Regions from separate parts of the Halomonas sp. WWR20 genome, predicted to be linked through region 1. Evidence: predicted binding sites of a transcription regulator. Region 1 holds the regulator's gene; each other region holds the start of a gene.
What was found. Region 1 encodes sigma-54, which starts transcription at its own class of promoters, with help from an activator protein. Its sites were predicted from a motif close to TGGCACNNNNNTTGCTNT; they were not measured.

Region 1 (5,695 bases):
GGTCAAATAGCTGCGGTTGCTGGCCAGGTAGGCCGGCATCCAGCGTTCCAGCCAGTCGCGGATATCATCACCCATGGCGAGGACATCGGGATAGCCCTCCAGAAACCGGATGATTTCGACATCACGCCCATTGAAGGCCCGTAGCCGCGGGTCCCAGTAGGGGTTGGGCAGGCAGCGCACGTCAAACACCATGTCCGCATCGAGCGGCACGCCTTTCTTGTAGCCGAACGACTCGAACGTCAGTGTCAGGTTGCGTCCGGTGTGACGTGCGACCTGCTCGGCAATACGCCCGCGCAGGTCGTGCACCGAGAGACTGGAAGTGTCGATGACCAGATCCGCCATGAGGCGGATCGGCGTCAGGTAGTGCTGTTCGTGCTCGATGGCTTCCGCCAGGCTCATTTCGCTGCCGCGGGTCAACGGATGGCGGCGGCGGGTCGCCGAATAACGCTCCAGCAGAATCTTGGAATCGGCGGTCAGGTAGACGACCTGGCTGTCGATGCCGCGTTCACGAACCCCCTCGAGGAGTGCGGGAAAGCGTTCCAGCGACTCGGGAAGATTACGTGCATCGATGCTCACGGCAATATTGTTGCGCGTGGCGGGAGCCGTTTGCAGCTCATTGATCAAGGAGACCAGAAGGTTTGCAGGCAGGTTGTCGATCGCGTAATAGCCGAGATCTTCAAGTGCCTGCAGCGCTACGGATTTTCCTGAACCGGAACGGCCGCTGATGATGACTAGCTGCATGCGCGATCCTTAACTGCCGGGTTCGGGTTGCCGGATCGCATGGATCAGGATGTCATACAGTTCGCGCTGGCTCTGTGCCTTGCGCAGCCTCGTCCGGGTCGAGGCATCGTTCATGATTCCGGCAACCTGGGCCAATAGCGACAGATGCGTATCATCGGCCTGCTCGGGTACCAGCAGAACGAAGAGAAGATCCACGGGTTCGCCGTCGATGGCGTCGAAATCGATAGGCTGCTGCAGGCGCAGAAAACCGGCAATCGGGTTTTTGCAGTGCGGGTTGCGCGCATGGGGGATGGCGACACCGTTACCGATGCCGGTACTGCCCAGACGCTCTCGGCCGATCAGGCGGCTGAAGACTTCCTGACTGTCGAGGCTGGGCGTGTTCTGAGCGATAAAGGTGCTGAAGAATTCCAGCACCCTTTTTTTGCTTCCCCCGGTCACATCGAACAGCGTGCGCTCGGGGGGCAGGATGTTTTCCAATGTCATGGTAGGGAGCTAGCGGGCGTCGGTGCCTTGGGCACGGGCCTGAGCTTTTTCCTTGTGTTTGACCAATTGGCGATCGAGCTTGTCGGCCAGGGCGTCGATGGCGGCGTACATGTCATTGTCCTGCGCGTCGGCATGCAGATCTGCACCGGCTACATGGAGCGTGCAAGCGGCTTGCTGGCGTTCCTTTTCAACGGAAAGCATCACATGAGCGAGAGTGATGTTGTCATAGTGACGTTCCATTCGGGCGAGCTTTTCGTTCATATAGTTACGCAGGGCGTCACTCACTTCAACATGATGGCCGGTGATATTGACTTGCATGGCACGCTCCTTTTCCAACGGGTGCGATTTGATTGTAATCCTTTTTATGCTGCTGCATACCCCTGCGCTCGGGTTGAGCCACGTCAGGCGAGACGCTTGCGTTCGCTGGAAGGGGGGATGCCCATCGCTTCGCGGTACTTGGCGATTGTACGACGTGCAACCTGGATGCCATCCTCCGCCAGCAAGTCGACGAGTTTGCTATCGGAGAGGGGCTTGCGTGGCGGCTCGTCCCCGATCAGCTTTTTCAGACGCGCGCGAATCGCGGTGCTGGAATGGGCGTCGCCTTCTCCTCCCACGCCGCCCACATGACTGGAAAAGAAATATTTGAGCTCGAAGACGCCGCGTGGGGTATGGATGAATTTCTGCGTGGTCACCCGGGAAATCGTCGATTCGTGCATGTCCACCGTCTGGGCGATATCGGCGAGCACCAGCGGTTTCATGGCCTCTTCGCCGAGGGTCAGGAAGTCGAACTGGCGGGTCATGATCTCGCGTCCCACCTTGAGCAGGGTGTCGTTGCGACTGGACAGGCTCTTGAGCAGCCAGCGGGCTTCCTGGAGATGCTGCTTCATGAAAGTATTGTCGTCGCTTTTGTCGGCGCGTTTGATCAGGGCGGCATAATCGGGCTGGATGCGCACCCTGGGCAGCGCTTCGGGGTTGAGCTCGATGCGCCAGCCCTCCCGGCTATGACGGGCCACCAGGTCGGGGATGACATAGGCGCTGCCACTATCGTCAAAGCCCTGTCCCGGACGCGGGTCCAGCGTGCGGATCATGGCGATGACCGCGTCGAGTTCGTCATCCTCCAGGCGTAGCCGTCGCTTGAGCTGCTTGCGGTCATTGCTGGCCAGCACGTCGAGGAACTGTCGCACCAGGCGCTTGGCCTGGGGCAGCAATGGCGTGTTCTCGGGCAGGTTGCCAAGCTGCAGCAACAGGCATTCACGAAGATCCCGGGCGCAGATGCCGGTAGGGTCGAACTGTTGTATGTGCATCAGCACATGCTCGACATCGCTGAGTCTGAGGCCGCTGAGCCCTTGATCCCGCAAGCCTTCCGTCAACTCGTCCAAGGGCGCGTTGAGATAGCCATCGTTGCCCACGGCATCGATCAGGCTCTCGGCAATCAGTCGATCCCGGTCCGAAAAGTCGGTCATCGCCAGTTGCCAGTTCAGGTGATCCCGCAGGCTCATGCTGGTGGCGTTACGTTCGAAGTCCGGCCCGTCCTCGCTGCTGCCCGAAGATCCGCTTGCAGGAGCTACGTCCTGATAGGTGTCCGACCATTCGCTGTCCAGGGCAAGCTCCTCGGGAATGTCGCTTGCCCAGTCGTCTTCCGGAGTTTCGAGGGTTTCCTGTTCGCCAAACGCCTCGTCGAGCTCCAGCATGGGGTTGGATTCCAGGGCCTGCTGAATTTCCTGGCGCAGGTCCAATGTCGAAAGCTGAAGGAGCTGAATCGCCTGCTGGAGCTGAGGGGTCATGGTCAGCTGAGTGCCGACACGAAGCTGCAGCGTAGGTTTCATGGCCATGGTGATGAAGGGTCACTTGCCGCTAATGAATAACCTACGTTATCTGCGCGGAGCATGACTTGCAAGTGGGTAAGCAACAATCATGCCATGATCGTCGGAGTTGTTGCATGTCGTTGACCGCTAGCGTATAGGCGTCAAGCTGGCGACGCTTGGAGAGCGCATTAGAGCCGGAATTCGTGACCCAGGTAGACATCGCGTACGCGCTGATTGGCAAGGATCGCCTCGGTGCGGCCTTCGGCAATAATGCGCCCATCGCCTACGATGTAGGCGTTATCGCAAATATCCAGCGTTTCGCGAACGTTATGATCGGTAATCAACACGCCGATATCGCGATCCCTCAACTGGCGAATGATGCTCTTGATCTCGCCCACCGAAATGGGGTCGACGCCGGCAAAGGGTTCATCGAGCAGGATGAATGCCGGCTCGGTGGCAAGCGCCCGGGCAATCTCCACCCGTCGCCGCTCGCCTCCTGACAGGCTCATGCCTAGGTTGTTGCGAATATGACCGATATGAAACTCCTCGAGCAGCTCTTCGAGGCGTGCCTTGCGGTCGCTTTTGCCGAGATCGGAGCGGGTCTCGAGGATGGCCATGATATTGTCCGCCACCGACAGCTTGCGGAAAATCGAGGCTTCCTGGGGCAGGTAGCCGATACCGGCCCGGGCGCGCTTATGCATGGCGGCTCGCGAGAGGTCCTGGTCATCGATACGCACGTCGCCGGCATCGGCGCGGACCAGGCCGACAATCATATAGAAGGAGGTGGTCTTGCCGGCGCCGTTGGGACCCAGCAAGCCGACAATACTGCCTTGGCGGATGGTCAGGCTGATGTCGTGGACCACCCGGCGGCCCTTGTAGCTCTTGGCCAGATTGGCGGCGCTCAGGGTCTTCATGAGAGGTTCCTTGTCAGAGGCTCGTGAGGCTGCCATGCCGATAGGGGGCGACAGGCAGCGTCGGACTATTGCTGCTGAGGCGTAAGCGTCATGCGTACGCGTTGACGGTCGGTTCCCTGGGCATCAGAGCGGGCCTCAACCTGACGCTGGTCGAGAAAGTATTCCACGTAGGCGCCGTTGAAGGTGTCGCCGCCCTGGTGGAGTTCGGCCTGGTTGACGAGTTCCACCCGACGCTCGCCGGCATGATAGATAATGGTCTTGCCCCAGCCCTTGACGACAGGCTCCTGAGGCGCCGGCTGCTGTTCGAGATAAGCGCGATCGGCGCTATCGGTGGCGGTGACCTGGGTGACTTCGCCGCTATCGTTGCGCTGGATCTCGACGCGTTCGGCGCGCAGCTTCATGCTGCCCTGTTGCATATCGACATTACCGCTGTAGACGGCCGTACCTTGAATGTCGTTGAGTTCCAGGCGGTCCGCGGCGATCTCGATGGGCGCGCTGGCATCTCCCTCGAGAGCAAAAGCGGGGGCCGAGATGAAGCCCAGCAGGGCAAACGTCAAGACGGCGATGAAAGTTCGAATCATGAGGGATCCTCGGCAAGCGGTGGATGATGACCGCGCACGTTGCCTGTCAGGCGCATGCGCTCTTCATTGATCCAGGCATCGAAGCGTTCGCCGCTCACGCGCTGGTCGTGCTGATGTAGCGTGGCTTCGCTATCGCTCCAGGCATGCGCCTCGACGCTGTCGTAGTGCAGGGTCTGCGTGTCGAGCCGCCAGCCCTCTTCGGGTTGCTGCAGGCGAGCCTGGCCTTCGAGGGTGAGATGTCGGCCATCAGGGCCGAGTCGTCCATGTTCGCCGCTGGCGACCCAGACACGTGACTGGGCGTCGAGCAGGCGCGCTTGGGGACTGACGGTGCGGATCACGTCGTCGATGGGGGTATGCACGAGCCGGGGAGTCTCGAGGCGCTGATAAGGCTGGCCCTGGTTATCGAAGCGCGTCAGCGTGACCCCTTCGAGAAAGTAGTCGGGCTCACCGGCTTCGTCGCTGGGGACCGGCCCTGGGCGCATGGCGTCGCGCTGTTCGAACACGGCGAGCACGGCGCCGAGCGCGACCAGTATCAAGGCCAGCCACACGCGGGAACGCAGGCGGGGGGAGAACCGCATCTTCACGATCAGCCTCGAAGCTGGCCGTGGAGGTAGGTATCGAGCACCGAGGCCCAATGACCCTGCGCTTCGAGCAGCAGGTCGCAAATCTCGCGGACCGCGCCATGGCCGCCATGCCGTTCGGTGACCCAGGCGGCGTTCTGGCGAACGTACTGCGGCGCATTGGGCACACTGATACCCAGGCCGACACGGCAGATGGCGGCGAGGTCGGGAAGGTCGTCACCGCAATAGGCGATCTGGGGCATTTCCAGGCCCAGCGTGTGGCGTAGCTCCGTCAGGGCGGCAAGCTTGTCGGAACGACTCTGCACGACATGCTCGATACCCAGTTCATCGGCGCGACGGCTCACCATGGAGGATTCGCGGCCGGTAATCAGAGCGACATGCATACCGCTCTGGCGCAGCAGCTTGAGGCCTTGGCCATCGAGGATGTTGAATGCCTTGAGCTCCTGCCCGTCGGCTTGGAAATACAGGGTGCCATCCGTCATGACGCCGTCCACATCCAGTACCAGTAGGCGGATCTGGCGGGCTTTGTCGAGTAAGCGGGTGTCCTGAGCCATGAATTCCTTCTCCTTAGATGACGCCGTGGGTCAGCA
Region 2 (5,695 bases), on a different contig from region 1:
GAGGACGTCTGTTCCTCGCGGGTGTCTCACCCAAGGATAATGCTGGTGAAGCCAACACCGATGAGACCATCGCAATACAACCTTGTGTCACCTCATTGCAAGGCTGACAGGTGTGAGACAAAACCATCGCTGTATCTAGGCCAAGGAAAGGGCCAGGACTGCCCACCCAGGCTCAGCAACAGACTTACTTCAACTAACCGTCGGCGCAGCATGACCAGCGAGGTATAAGCAGCTACAACCAGCGTGATATGACGATGCCAACCTACCTATATCCGCGACTCGTACTGATCCAGTCCCGCTGTGACCTGCTCTCTTGGGAGCAGCACCCGATATCCCATTAATGCTTTGGCCGCCAGAATCAGTTTCTCCAGCGATGTGCCACAGGGCGAAGGTGAAGCATGCCGTAATCTCTCGGTTGTCATCCAGGCTGCACCGTACCAGTAGTTTCGGAAATAGTACCCTGACGGTCAGGGATCTCGTCACGTTTAACTTAACGATCGAGAGAGAGTTTCGCTTCCTCGTCGCGAGTTTCTTACGCAAGCATTTTAAAGTTCCTTCACAACCTCCCTGAAAGCTTGGCGGCTTCAAGTTACAAGCGATGCCTACTATCAGACCAAAGAAAAACCACTCTAGGAGTTCTTTGGATATCGATACGTGCTAAGGTCCAACCCAGCCTTTTGAATTCGGTAGGCCAGCTTAGCTCGCGTTATTCCTAACTCTCTTGCAGCTTGAGACACGTTTCCTTCGGACTTAGATAGCGCTCTTGATAATATGTCAATTTCTCTATCGCTGCCGGGTTTAACGGTTTCTTGCGATACCTCGGCTTTCCATTTATCGATATTTTTTTCGGCTCTTTCCAAGCTGCCTTTATTATTGATTTGAAGTCCAGGATCCGCAGCAAAGCTAATATCATCGAATATATGAAAAATATCTATTGGCTCGGAGTCTGCAGTGTTAATGACACCGCGCTCTATTAAGTTCTGGAGTTCACGGATATTCCCAGGATAGTCATAATCCAGTAGGGTGTCTATAGCTTTTCGGGTGAGTCCAGGTACGTTTTTATTATAAAACCTTGAATAACGTAATAAGAAGTAATCGATTAAAAGAGGGATATCGTCACGGCGCTCTCGAAGAGGAGGAAGGCGGATCGGAAAGACATTCAAACGATAGTACAGGTCTTCACGGAACCGACCGGCTTGTACTTCATTGAAGAGATCTTTATTCGAGGCAGCGATAATTCTGACGTTAACTTGGATCGGCTTCTCCCCACCGACCCTCTCGATTTCCCCGTCTTGCAAGGTGCGCAGCAGCTTACCCTGTGCCTCTAGACTTAATGACGGGATTTCGTCAAGGAAGAGCGTGCCTCCATTCGCCCGTTCAAACCGGCCAGGCCGGCTCCGTTCGGCCCCTGTGAACGCCCCTTTTTCTACCCCAAATAGTTCTGCTTCAACCAACGGAGCAGGAATGGCAGCACAATTAAGGGCGACAAAAGGACCTTCGGCTAAGAGGCTCTTACAATGAAGCGTGTTAGCAAATAAGTCTTTTCCAACCCCGGACTCCCCATTAAACAATACCGTGGCTGGCGTCGGTGCAACTCGCTCAATTTTTTGTAATGCAACACTAACCGCAGCTGAAACGCCTACGATTCTTTGAGAATCACTTTTCTCAGTGAAGAAGACAGAAAAGGGCGTGGCGGCCGCTGTCTTCGTCCTGGACTGACCAAGCGGCTTATTAGCTTCCCGCGACATTTTCTCGTCGAGACTGAGCCAACTTAGATCATCAATGTCATCTTCGTCTTGGCTTGTCGTCTCACCTACGATTCGACAATACGACGAACCACAACCGGCACACTCCAGTTCACGGTATATCACCCGCTTCCCGTAGAAGGCGCTCGCGTAACCGCTAGCATACCCCAACTGCATCCAGCAGACCGGCTCCCGAGACAGACCGTACGCCTTTATATGCTCGGCGGCTTCGGCAGAAGCATGCCAGAGAAACTCCGCATCAAAGACGCCATTCGGAATGTCGTGATCACGTCGTACAGTTTCGACCTTGACCATGCCCATGACTGCATGCAACCGCTCTCCTGCTGTCAAAACGCCAGCCTCATCGCTTAGGGGCCAGTGCTTACGCACGAAAGCCGCATCTGCAGCGCCGGCTGAAAAGCCTACGCGCATCAATAAGCTACGCGCACCGGTAGGACCTAGAGCTTCGATTAGCTCACGGCGCAAAGCCCCGAACGAATTGGCCCCGAACAGTACCATGCGGCGATCATCGAACCAGATTCTGCCATCGTTAGGCGTGAAACGGAGGCCTTCAGTTAAATCATGTAATGTCGGCGGATCTCCAGCATCAAGACCGGAATTACCAGGCCAAGCTTGATGAACTTGCGTTGCAATTTCCGAAAGGCTTAGTTTCCTTGCCATGTACTTATCCTACCAAAGTCGCAACAGGGGGCGAGATCATGCAGCTTATTGATTATTTTTTTATTAAAAAAATGAAACTCATTAAATGATGGAGGGTTTGTTTATGTTTTGCAGTTAGCCATTAGTCTTCATGAGGCACCACAGCTCTCCTTTAACAACAAGGGCTTACTCTCGCTTATTAGCCAATAGTTTAAACGATAAGCGAGTTGGCATAGCAGTTGCTCAATGTTTGTTGCCAAACACCGTCTGGCAAAAACTTTGTCCAAAGGAGAAAAAATAATGACCAATGCGCCTGCTAGCACCGCTTACAAAGTTGTTGAAGTGCCAGAACCGATGAAGGCAATGCAGGATCGTTTCGGACGTGAAGGGAGCTACATCGGGCTCTCTGAAATTGAAAGTCCATGGGTTCCTTTCGGTGATAACGCAGCGATACGCCATCTCGCCTTTGATGTGAGGAACAACATTTATTGCAACATCCTATGGATTAAAAGCCCTGGCGTTATTGGCACCCATAAGCACCGAGGAATGGTGTGGGCCGTTGGGATGGAAGGGGCCTTCCGATATCTGGAATACGATTGGGTTTGCGGGCCAGGCGAGTTTATAACGGAAATGCCTGGTCAGGCCCATACCTTAGTGACCGATACCCCCAACGGGATGAAGGCCTTGTTCTGGATGCAGGGGGCTAACGAATTTTATGATGAAAACGGAGAATGGGCAGAAACGCTGGACGTATTCTGGTTCATTAACCATTACGTCACTTATTGCGAAGAAAACAACATCCCTATCAACGAACAGCTGTTTCTGTGAGGTGGAATATGCGTGTTTTGGAGCAGTTCAGCGTTGAAGGGCGCTCAGCCCTGATCACGGGGGGAGCCTCAGGCTTGGGTCTAGCCTATGCCGAAGCATTGGCAGAAAACGGGGCTAGAGTGACACTTGCGGATATCGATATCGACTCTGCAGAACGTGAGTCCCAAAGGCTTCGAAAGGAAGGCTTTGAGGTTCGTGCTGTCCAGGTCGATGTCGCGGACCGAACTCAAACGAGCCTGGCTTTTGAAGAGCATGTTCGGCAGTTTGATAGCTTGGATATTGTATTTGCTAATGCGGGAATCGACCCTGGAGCAGGGTTCTGGAACCCAGCGGGATGGCGGAACAACGATGGTCAGATTGATACTCTAGACCCAGCCCGCTGGGACAGGACAATTTCTATTAATTTGACCGGTATCTTTAATACCATGCGCATGGCGGCGAAATACATGAAGCCGCAGCGTCGAGGCTCTATCGTTGTTACGTCTTCCAATGCCGCCATTATTACTGAACCTATGGTTGGCCTTGCTTATATGCCTGCAAAAGCAGGAGTCTCACACTTAGTACGTCAAGTGGCATTAGAGCTCGCAGAATTCCGAATAAGGGTCAACACAATCGCCCCCGGCGGATTCGCGACCAATATTGGTGGTGGTTGGCTGAAAGACGAAGCAGTTCGTCGAAGCTGGGACGCCAAGGTACCTCTCGGGCAGGTCGCGGATCCGGAGCAGATCAAGGCACTTGCGCTCTATCTAGCTTCCGATGCCTCCTCTTACATGACCGGCGCTCAAATGGTCATTGACGGGGGCACCTCCCTCGGGAGGGTCGGCTGATGCGTGCTGCAGTCGTTCAGGGTTTACACCAACCTTTAGAAGTTCGCGAGCTTCCGGATCCTACACCAAGAGATGATGAAGTCGTCATCCAGGTGAAACGATGTGGGATTTGTGGCTCCGATCTCCATATGACCGAAGACCCTATCTTCGGCATTTGTCCTGGCGATGTACTGGGCCATGAATATGCTGGCGAAATAGTAGGCTACGGCCGAAACGTTAGCGGCTTGCGGACTGGAGATCTTGTATCAGTCGTGCCATTCCGTAGCTGCGGTCATTGCCTCGCTTGTCTCTCAGGAGACCCTGCCTGGTGTCAGCAAATGGTCCTCGAAGGCGGGGGCTACGGCGAACTCGCTGTAACCGCTGCGCGGCAATGCGTTTCTCTTCCTCACAACACGAGCACAGATGACGGTGCGATTGTAGAGCCCTTAGCTGTCGCTCTCCACGGTCTCCAGCTATCCGGCATGAAGCCTAATGACCGGGTCCTGATCCTCGGAGCTGGCCCTATTGGTCTAGCAGTCGCTTTTTGGGCACGCCGCTTCGGCGCGCAGAAGGTAATCATTCAAGATATTACCCGATACCAAGAGCAACGGGCTTATGACATGGGAGCGACTGGATTCGTCTGCGACCCCAATGAGCCAGTAAAAGCTGCGGAGCGGGAGCTCGGAGGCTCAGCAGACATAGTATTTGAGTGTGCGGGCGTTCCAGGTCTCATTGCACAAGCTATTGAACAGGTTCGCACTCACGGTACGATTCTGCTCCTTGGCTTATGCACTAAGCCTGACAGCTTTGTGCCCTTCACTGCCTTATCGAAGGAAGTACGCCTCCAAACCGCCGCCTTCTTCTCTCGACGTGAATACGAAAGTGCACTTGATGTCCTCGATTCTGGTGCTGCTGAGCCGCGCCATTTAATTACTGAGACCGTGCCACTTAACAACGTGCCAACAGTATTTGAGGCTCTAAAAAAACGCACTCATCAATGCAAGGTTTTAATAAGCCATGACTAACTATAATGCTAATATCATGCCTCACGCTCCAAGTAGCTCACGCTATCAAATTATTCTGGTAACATTGTTAAGTTTAAACTTTGGTATCGTTTTCTTTGACAGGAATGCATTAAATTTTCTTATGCCATTCGTTCAGCCAGAGTTAGGCTTGACGAATACGCAAATAGGCCTAACGGCTTCTGCGTTATCGATCACCTGGGCAATATCTGGTTTGGTGTTTGGCGCAATGTCTGATCGTAGTGGTCGAAGAAAGATATTCTTGGTTTTGGCTACTATCATATTCTCGATTTGCTCCTTCTTATCGGGACTTGCCACTTCCTTCCTATTGCTTCTCGGTGCGCGATTGCTAATGGGTGTTGCAGAAGGCCCTATCCTACCTATATCGCAATCAGTAACGGCAATGGAAGTCACGCCTGAACGACGGGGCATTTCCATGGGGGTCATGCAGAACTTCGGTTCGAATCTGCTTGGTTCTTTTGCTGCACCGGTTGTGCTCGTTGCTGTCGCCTCGGCCTACGGCTGGCGAGAGGCGTTCTTCCTCGCAGGGATTCCCGGCCTTCTGGCTGCTGGATTCCTCTGGTGGCTAATGCGTGAGCCGGGAACATCTCCAGTACCCTCCGCAACGGGTGTG
Region 3 (5,695 bases), 290 kb from region 1:
AGTTCAACGGTCTGTTCGTTATGAATGCGGTAATGAATCAGGTCGGCGATGGTACCGATCTTGACGCCATGCTCCTCGGCAAAGCGCTCGAGCTCCGGGCGGCGCGCCATGCTGCCGTCCTCGTTCATGACTTCGCAGATCACGCCACTCGGGTCGAGCCCGGCCATTGCGGCCAGATCGCAAGCCGCCTCGGTATGCCCGGCACGACGCAGTACACCGCCTGGCTCGGCCATTAGCGGAAAGATATGCCCGGGCTGGACGATGTCCGAGGCTTTGGCGTCGCGCGCGACCGCAGCACGCACGGTCCGCGCGCGGTCCGCGGCGGAAATGCCGGTGGAAACGCCACTGGCGGCTTCGATGGAGAGCGTGAACTTGGTGCCGAAGCCCGAACCGTTGTCGCGCACCATCAACGGTAGATTGAGCCGCTCGCAGCGCTCGCGGGTCATGGGCAGGCAGATCAGGCCGCGAGCATGCCGGGCCATGAAATTGATGTGCGCGGCCTCGACCTTTTCGGCGGCCATGATGATATCGCCTTCGTTCTCGCGATCTTCATCATCCATGAGGATGACCATCTTGCCCTGTCGGATGTCCTCGACCAGGTCCTCGATGCGGGCCAGTCCCCTCTGGGGAGCCTCATGCTGTGTGGGAAGCGCCATGAATTCTCCGAATGTCTCTTGCCAGAGGGGGAAGTACCGTGGGGCACACGCGCCCACCTCTATTGTCACGGGAAATGTCGCAAAACAGCGACATCTGCGTCACTGTTTAGCCACACCCCGCCCAAGTCGGCGCTCAGAGTACCCTTCTGTCACGATACGCGCCAGTATCAGCCGCGTCGAATCCTTAGCCGACCCGCTCGGGGCGCGCAATGATACGCCAGTCGCGTCCGAAGGCGCGGATATCCTCGATCGCCAGCGGACGCTGCTGGGCCATACGCTCCAGCCCCGGCAAGGCAAACAACGGCCGGGCGTCTCCCCCCAGCAGCGTGGGCGCGACGAACAGATGCATTTCATCGATACGCTCGGCATCCAACATTGCCCCGGCCAGCGTGGCACCGGTCTCGAGCAGTATCTCGTTGCACGCCTCCTGTGCCGCCAGGTAACGCAGCAGGGCATCGAGACCGACCCTGCCATCCTCACCGGGCGGCAACTCGACGATCTCCGCGCCGGCCCGCTCCAGCGCCTCCCGACGGGGCGCATCCCGGGTGCAGGTGGCGATCAGTGTACGCCCGGGTTCACGCAGACAGGCTGCCGCCAGCGGCAGCCGCAGCCGCGTATCGACGATCACGCGCAGCGGTTGGCGACAGGTCACGTCAGCGCCATTTTCCTCTCCCAGTGCCTCGGCACGCACCGTGAGGCGTGAATTATCGAAGATGATCGACTCCACACCGGTCATCACCACGCTGGAGCGCGCCCGTAGTCGCTGGACCTCGGCGCGAGCCGAAGGACCGGTGATCCATTGCGACTCGCCGCTGGCCATGGCCGTACGCGCATCCAGACTCATGGCCATCTTCAGGCGCACGAATGGACGTCCCAGCTGCATGCGCCGAATGAAGCCGGGATTCAGCTCGCGCGCATCATGCTCCAGCAGACCCACCTCCACACCGATACCCGCCTCGCGCAGCAGCGCCAGGCCTCGCCCCGCCACCTCAGGGTTAGGGTCCTGCATGGCGACGACTACCTTTCTGACGCCCGCCTCGATCAATGCGTTGGCACACGGCCCGGTACGTCCTTGATGCGAACACGGCTCCAGCGTGACGTAGGCGGTCGCCCCCCTAGCTCGATCACCGGCGGCACGCAGGGCATGAACCTCCGCGTGCGGCTCGCCCGCACGCATGTGCCAGCCCTCCCCCACCACTTGACGGTTCTTGACCAGTACACAGCCGACACGAGGGTTGGGATGCGTGGTGTACAACCCCCGACGCGCCAGTTCCAGCGCGCGTGCCATGTAAACTTCGGGTGTGGGCTTGGTCATGATGATTCCTTGCACAAGGCTTGCAGAATACGCTCAGGACAGCGACGCGTTCAGTGGGCTTCGCCCTCTTCGCCGGGCGAGAATCCTGGCTCCTGCGCCAGACGGTCGATCTCGGCACGGAATTCGTCAAGGTCCTGAAAGCGTCGATAGACGGAGGCAAAACGGATATAAGCGACCTGGTCCAGACGCTTGAGCGCCAGCATCACCTCTTCGCCGATATGTCGGGCATTGATTTCCCGCTCGCCCCGTGCCCGCAGTCGCTGGCGGATACGCTCGACCGCCGCCTCGATGGATTCGGCACTGACCGGGCGTTTTTCCAGAGCCCGCAGCATGCCGGCGCGCAGTTTCTGCTCATCGAACGTTTCTCGCGAGCCATCGGCCTTGATGACCCGTGGCATAAGCAGCTCGGCGGTTTCATACGTGGTGAACCGCTCGCCACACACGGCGCACTGGCGGCGGCGGCGAACCTGGTCGCCTTCGGCGACCAGACGCGAATCCGTCACTTTGGTGTCGTGCGTACCGCAAAAGGGACAATGCATCGATTGAATTCCGGCGTGTTCAGGAGGAGCAAGTGAACTTTCACCGGGTCACGCCCGGCTGATGAATGTCTGCAGTGTAACGTTTCCCTCCCTGACGCGGAAACGTACTTGCGCGAAGCGCCAAGGCGAACCAAGCTTAAACAGTAAATTATTCATTTCCCAAGCCAAGGAGGACGACATGGGAATTCTCGCATGGATCGTGTTCGGTCTGATTGCCGGTGTCATTGCCAAGCTCATAATGCCGGGAAAGGATCCGGGTGGCTTCATAGTCACCATCATCATCGGCATTCTGGGGGCCGTGGTTGGCGGCTGGATCGGCACTGCGCTAGGCCTGGGCAGCGTGGACGGCTTCAATTTCGGCAGCTTCGTGGTCGCGGTTCTCGGTGCCATCATCTTGCTGGCCCTGTACCGCGTCGTGCGCCGCTGAAAATACGCCAACCGCAACGCTGAACGTTCCTGCACGCCGGCTCTTTCGAGCCGGCGTGTCACGTTATGGCATATCCTCTGCAAGACTTTCATGCGCCACGTACCGCCGCGCGCTTCCACTTGATCAGGAGATCCCGCCATGACAGCCAGCCCTTCGCCCGCACCGGCAATCGGACTCAGCGAGTCCGAGTTCCTCGAGTGTGCCGAAGCCCGCCTGAAGGAAATCTACGGCCCGCGCGCCGCAGAAGTGCTGCGCCGTGTCACGACCTTGCTGTTGCACCAACGCGGTGCCATTGAGGCCGCCCCGCGCCCCTTGTGGAGCGAGCGCGACCAGATCCTGATCACCTATGGCAATACGCTGATCGATGGCGAACGCGTACCTCTGGAGGTGCTTGACGAGTTTCTTCTCAAGTGGCTACCCGACGCCTTCAGCGGCGTTCATATACTGCCTTTTTTCCCTTGGAGCAGCGACGATGGCTTCTCCGTCATCCATTATCGGGAAGTCGATCCCGCCCTGGGCGACTGGGAGCATATTCGCCGCCTGGCCAGCCACTGCGACCTCATGGTCGATCTGGTCATCAATCACGCTTCCCGCGAGTCGCTGTGGTTCGTCGATTACCTGACCGGCACTCAACCGGGCCGTAATTATTTCATCGAGATGGATCCCGAAACGGACCTGTCGCAGGTAGTGCGGCCACGCAATTCGCCACTGTTGGTCCCCATCTCGACCCGCCGTGGGACACGCCACTTATGGGCGACCTTCTCAGAGGATCAGATCGATCTGAACTTCGCCAATCCGGATGTGCTGCTCGAATTCATCGGCATTCTGTTGTTCTACGTCCAGCAGGGTGCCCGCATCATCCGCCTCGACGCCATTGCCTACTTATGGAAGGAAGTCGGCACGCCCTGCATCCACCTGCCGCAGACGCATGCCGTGGTGCGATTGTTGCGCGCCGTTCTCGACTTCGTGGCCCCGGGCACCCTGCTGATCACCGAAACCAACGTCCCGCATCGCGAAAACCTCAGCTACTTCGGTCTCGACAGGCTTGGCGGCGAAGGCCACAAACCTGACGAAGCGCACATGGTCTACCAGTTCACCCTGCCGCCCTTGCTGGTGCATACCTTGACCAGTGGCGATGCCACGGCATTGGGTGACTGGGCCCGCTCGCTGCCGGTGCTGCCTGCAGGCTGCACCTATTTCAACTTCACCGCCAGCCATGATGGGATTGGCGTGCGGGCGTTGGAGGGGCTGCTGCCGGCCCACGACATCGAAGTGCTACTGGAGCTGATGCATCGCTTCGGCGGCTATGTGAGCATGAAAGCCAATCCCGACGGCATCGATACACCTTACGAACTCAACATTACCTATTTCGATGCCCTCAAGGGTACCCGGCGCGGTGCCGACCCCTGGCAGGTGGAACGTTTTTTATGCAGCCAACACCTGATGCTGGCCCTACAGGGCGTTCCTGGAGTGTATATCCATTCGCTCACCGCGACTCTCTCCGATCACGAAGGCGTAGAGCGTACCGGCAAGCTACGCTCGATCAACCGGCGCCGCTGGCAGCTCGACGAGCTCGACGAGCTGCTCGACAGCCGTAATACCCCGACTCGTGAGGTATTCCTGGCCTTCAGGCGGCGCCTCAAGCTGCGTGCGCAGGAGCCCTGTTTCCATCCTGAAGCCCCACAGCGCGTACTCGAGACTTCTCCGGCGCTTTTCGCCATCGAGCGCGGCCCCCTCGCCGATGGCCGCCGCCTGCTGGCGATCTACAACATCAGCAACAAGCGTCAACCGCTGCCGCTGACGGAACTCGACGAGGGTCCCTGGTTCGACCTGCTGGAAAATGCGCCTTGGACGCCGGAGGGGCCGCGTGAGTTGCGTCCCTATCGCAGCCTGTGGCTGGTACAATCCCCTCAAGTCGAATGAACCCGCCTGCGCGGGCGTGACGGTCACGCAGACAAGACGCCTTGCATGGGCTGAGCCTTAAGGGTATTGGCTATCCAAGAGTATTGGCTACAAGGGGAAAGTATGTGGCTCTCGATTATCGCCATCAGCTTGGGCGCCGCCATCGGCGCTAACCTGCGCTGGTGGCTGAGTGTGCAGTTCAACGGCAGTTTTACCCACATCCCGCCGGGCACACTGATCGCCAACCTGGCAGGCGCTTGGCTGATCGGCTTGATGATCAGCCTGTTCACACACTCTACCCTCAGTGTTGAATGGCGCCTGTTTGTCATTACCGGCCTGCTCGGCGCGCTGACCACCTTTTCGACCTTCTCGGTGGAGATGGTCACCGCCCTGCAATCCGGCAAATGGGCCATGGCGCTGCTCGGCACGCTGATTCATGTACTTGGATCGTTCGCCATGACCTATGCCGGCATCGCCACCTATACCTATTTTCGAACCTGATTCACCGCAAGCGAAGCTTGCTTGACGCAAATACACGTTCGAAAGGGGCTTCACCACTGCGGCGGACATCGAGCGCAGTCGCTTTGCTTATGCCAGGCTTTTAGACCTTGCCCAGATTATCCAGCTCCACCGCTTCATGCATACGCTCCGGCATGTCGGGAACGGCGGCCTTGACACGGTTCCAACTCGGGATGAAGGGTTTGTCGCGGGGCGAATCCAGAAACGATGTGCCGGCTTCCATGATGTTGTTGGCGAACAGCTCCACGGCCTGCTCCTCGGCATGGCGGTCGAGCTTGAGCCCATTCATGATGGCATCGTTGTCGTAGGATTCGATGAGATCCAGGGCGACACGGTA

Region 2: a site for sigma-54 is predicted at 2,634-2,651, ahead of ACW4DH_RS07880 (2,4'-dihydroxyacetophenone dioxygenase family protein). Genes of this name have one in related genera too.
Region 3: a site for sigma-54 is predicted at 3,004-3,021, ahead of ACW4DH_RS03260 (sugar phosphorylase). Genes of this name have one in related genera too.

Annotation. Positions count from the first base shown of each region.
Region 1 is NZ_JBTRHR010000001.1:410,534-416,228, reverse strand. Features, by position in the region: gene rapZ (RNase adapter RapZ) at 1-741, opposite strand, end outside; gene ptsN (PTS IIA-like nitrogen regulatory protein PtsN) at 751-1,224, opposite strand; gene hpf (ribosome hibernation-promoting factor, HPF/YfiA family) at 1,234-1,542, opposite strand; gene ACW4DH_RS01945 (RNA polymerase factor sigma-54) at 1,626-3,056, opposite strand; gene lptB (LPS export ABC transporter ATP-binding protein) at 3,218-3,943, opposite strand; gene lptA (lipopolysaccharide transport periplasmic protein LptA) at 4,009-4,524, opposite strand; gene lptC (LPS export ABC transporter periplasmic protein LptC) at 4,521-5,102, opposite strand; gene ACW4DH_RS01925 (KdsC family phosphatase) at 5,111-5,659, opposite strand; gene ACW4DH_RS01920 (KpsF/GutQ family sugar-phosphate isomerase) at 5,673-5,695, opposite strand, start outside.
Region 2 is NZ_JBTRHR010000003.1:304,095-309,789, reverse strand. Features, by position in the region: gene ACW4DH_RS07885 (sigma 54-interacting transcriptional regulator) at 630-2,426, opposite strand; gene ACW4DH_RS07880 (2,4'-dihydroxyacetophenone dioxygenase family protein) at 2,652-3,233, shown strand; gene ACW4DH_RS07875 (SDR family NAD(P)-dependent oxidoreductase) at 3,242-4,060, shown strand; gene ACW4DH_RS07870 (alcohol dehydrogenase catalytic domain-containing protein) at 4,060-5,064, shown strand; gene ACW4DH_RS07865 (MFS transporter) at 5,057-5,695, shown strand, end outside.
Region 3 is NZ_JBTRHR010000001.1:704,487-710,181, forward strand. Features, by position in the region: gene ribBA (bifunctional 3,4-dihydroxy-2-butanone-4-phosphate synthase/GTP cyclohydrolase II) at 1-656, opposite strand, end outside; gene ribD (bifunctional diaminohydroxyphosphoribosylaminopyrimidine deaminase/5-amino-6-(5-phosphoribosylamino)uracil reductase RibD) at 841-1,971, opposite strand; gene nrdR (transcriptional regulator NrdR) at 2,022-2,510, opposite strand; gene ACW4DH_RS03255 (GlsB/YeaQ/YmgE family stress response membrane protein) at 2,689-2,937, shown strand; gene ACW4DH_RS03260 (sugar phosphorylase) at 3,076-4,860, shown strand; gene crcB (fluoride efflux transporter CrcB) at 4,963-5,340, shown strand; gene ACW4DH_RS03270 (glycosyltransferase family protein) at 5,441-5,695, opposite strand, start outside.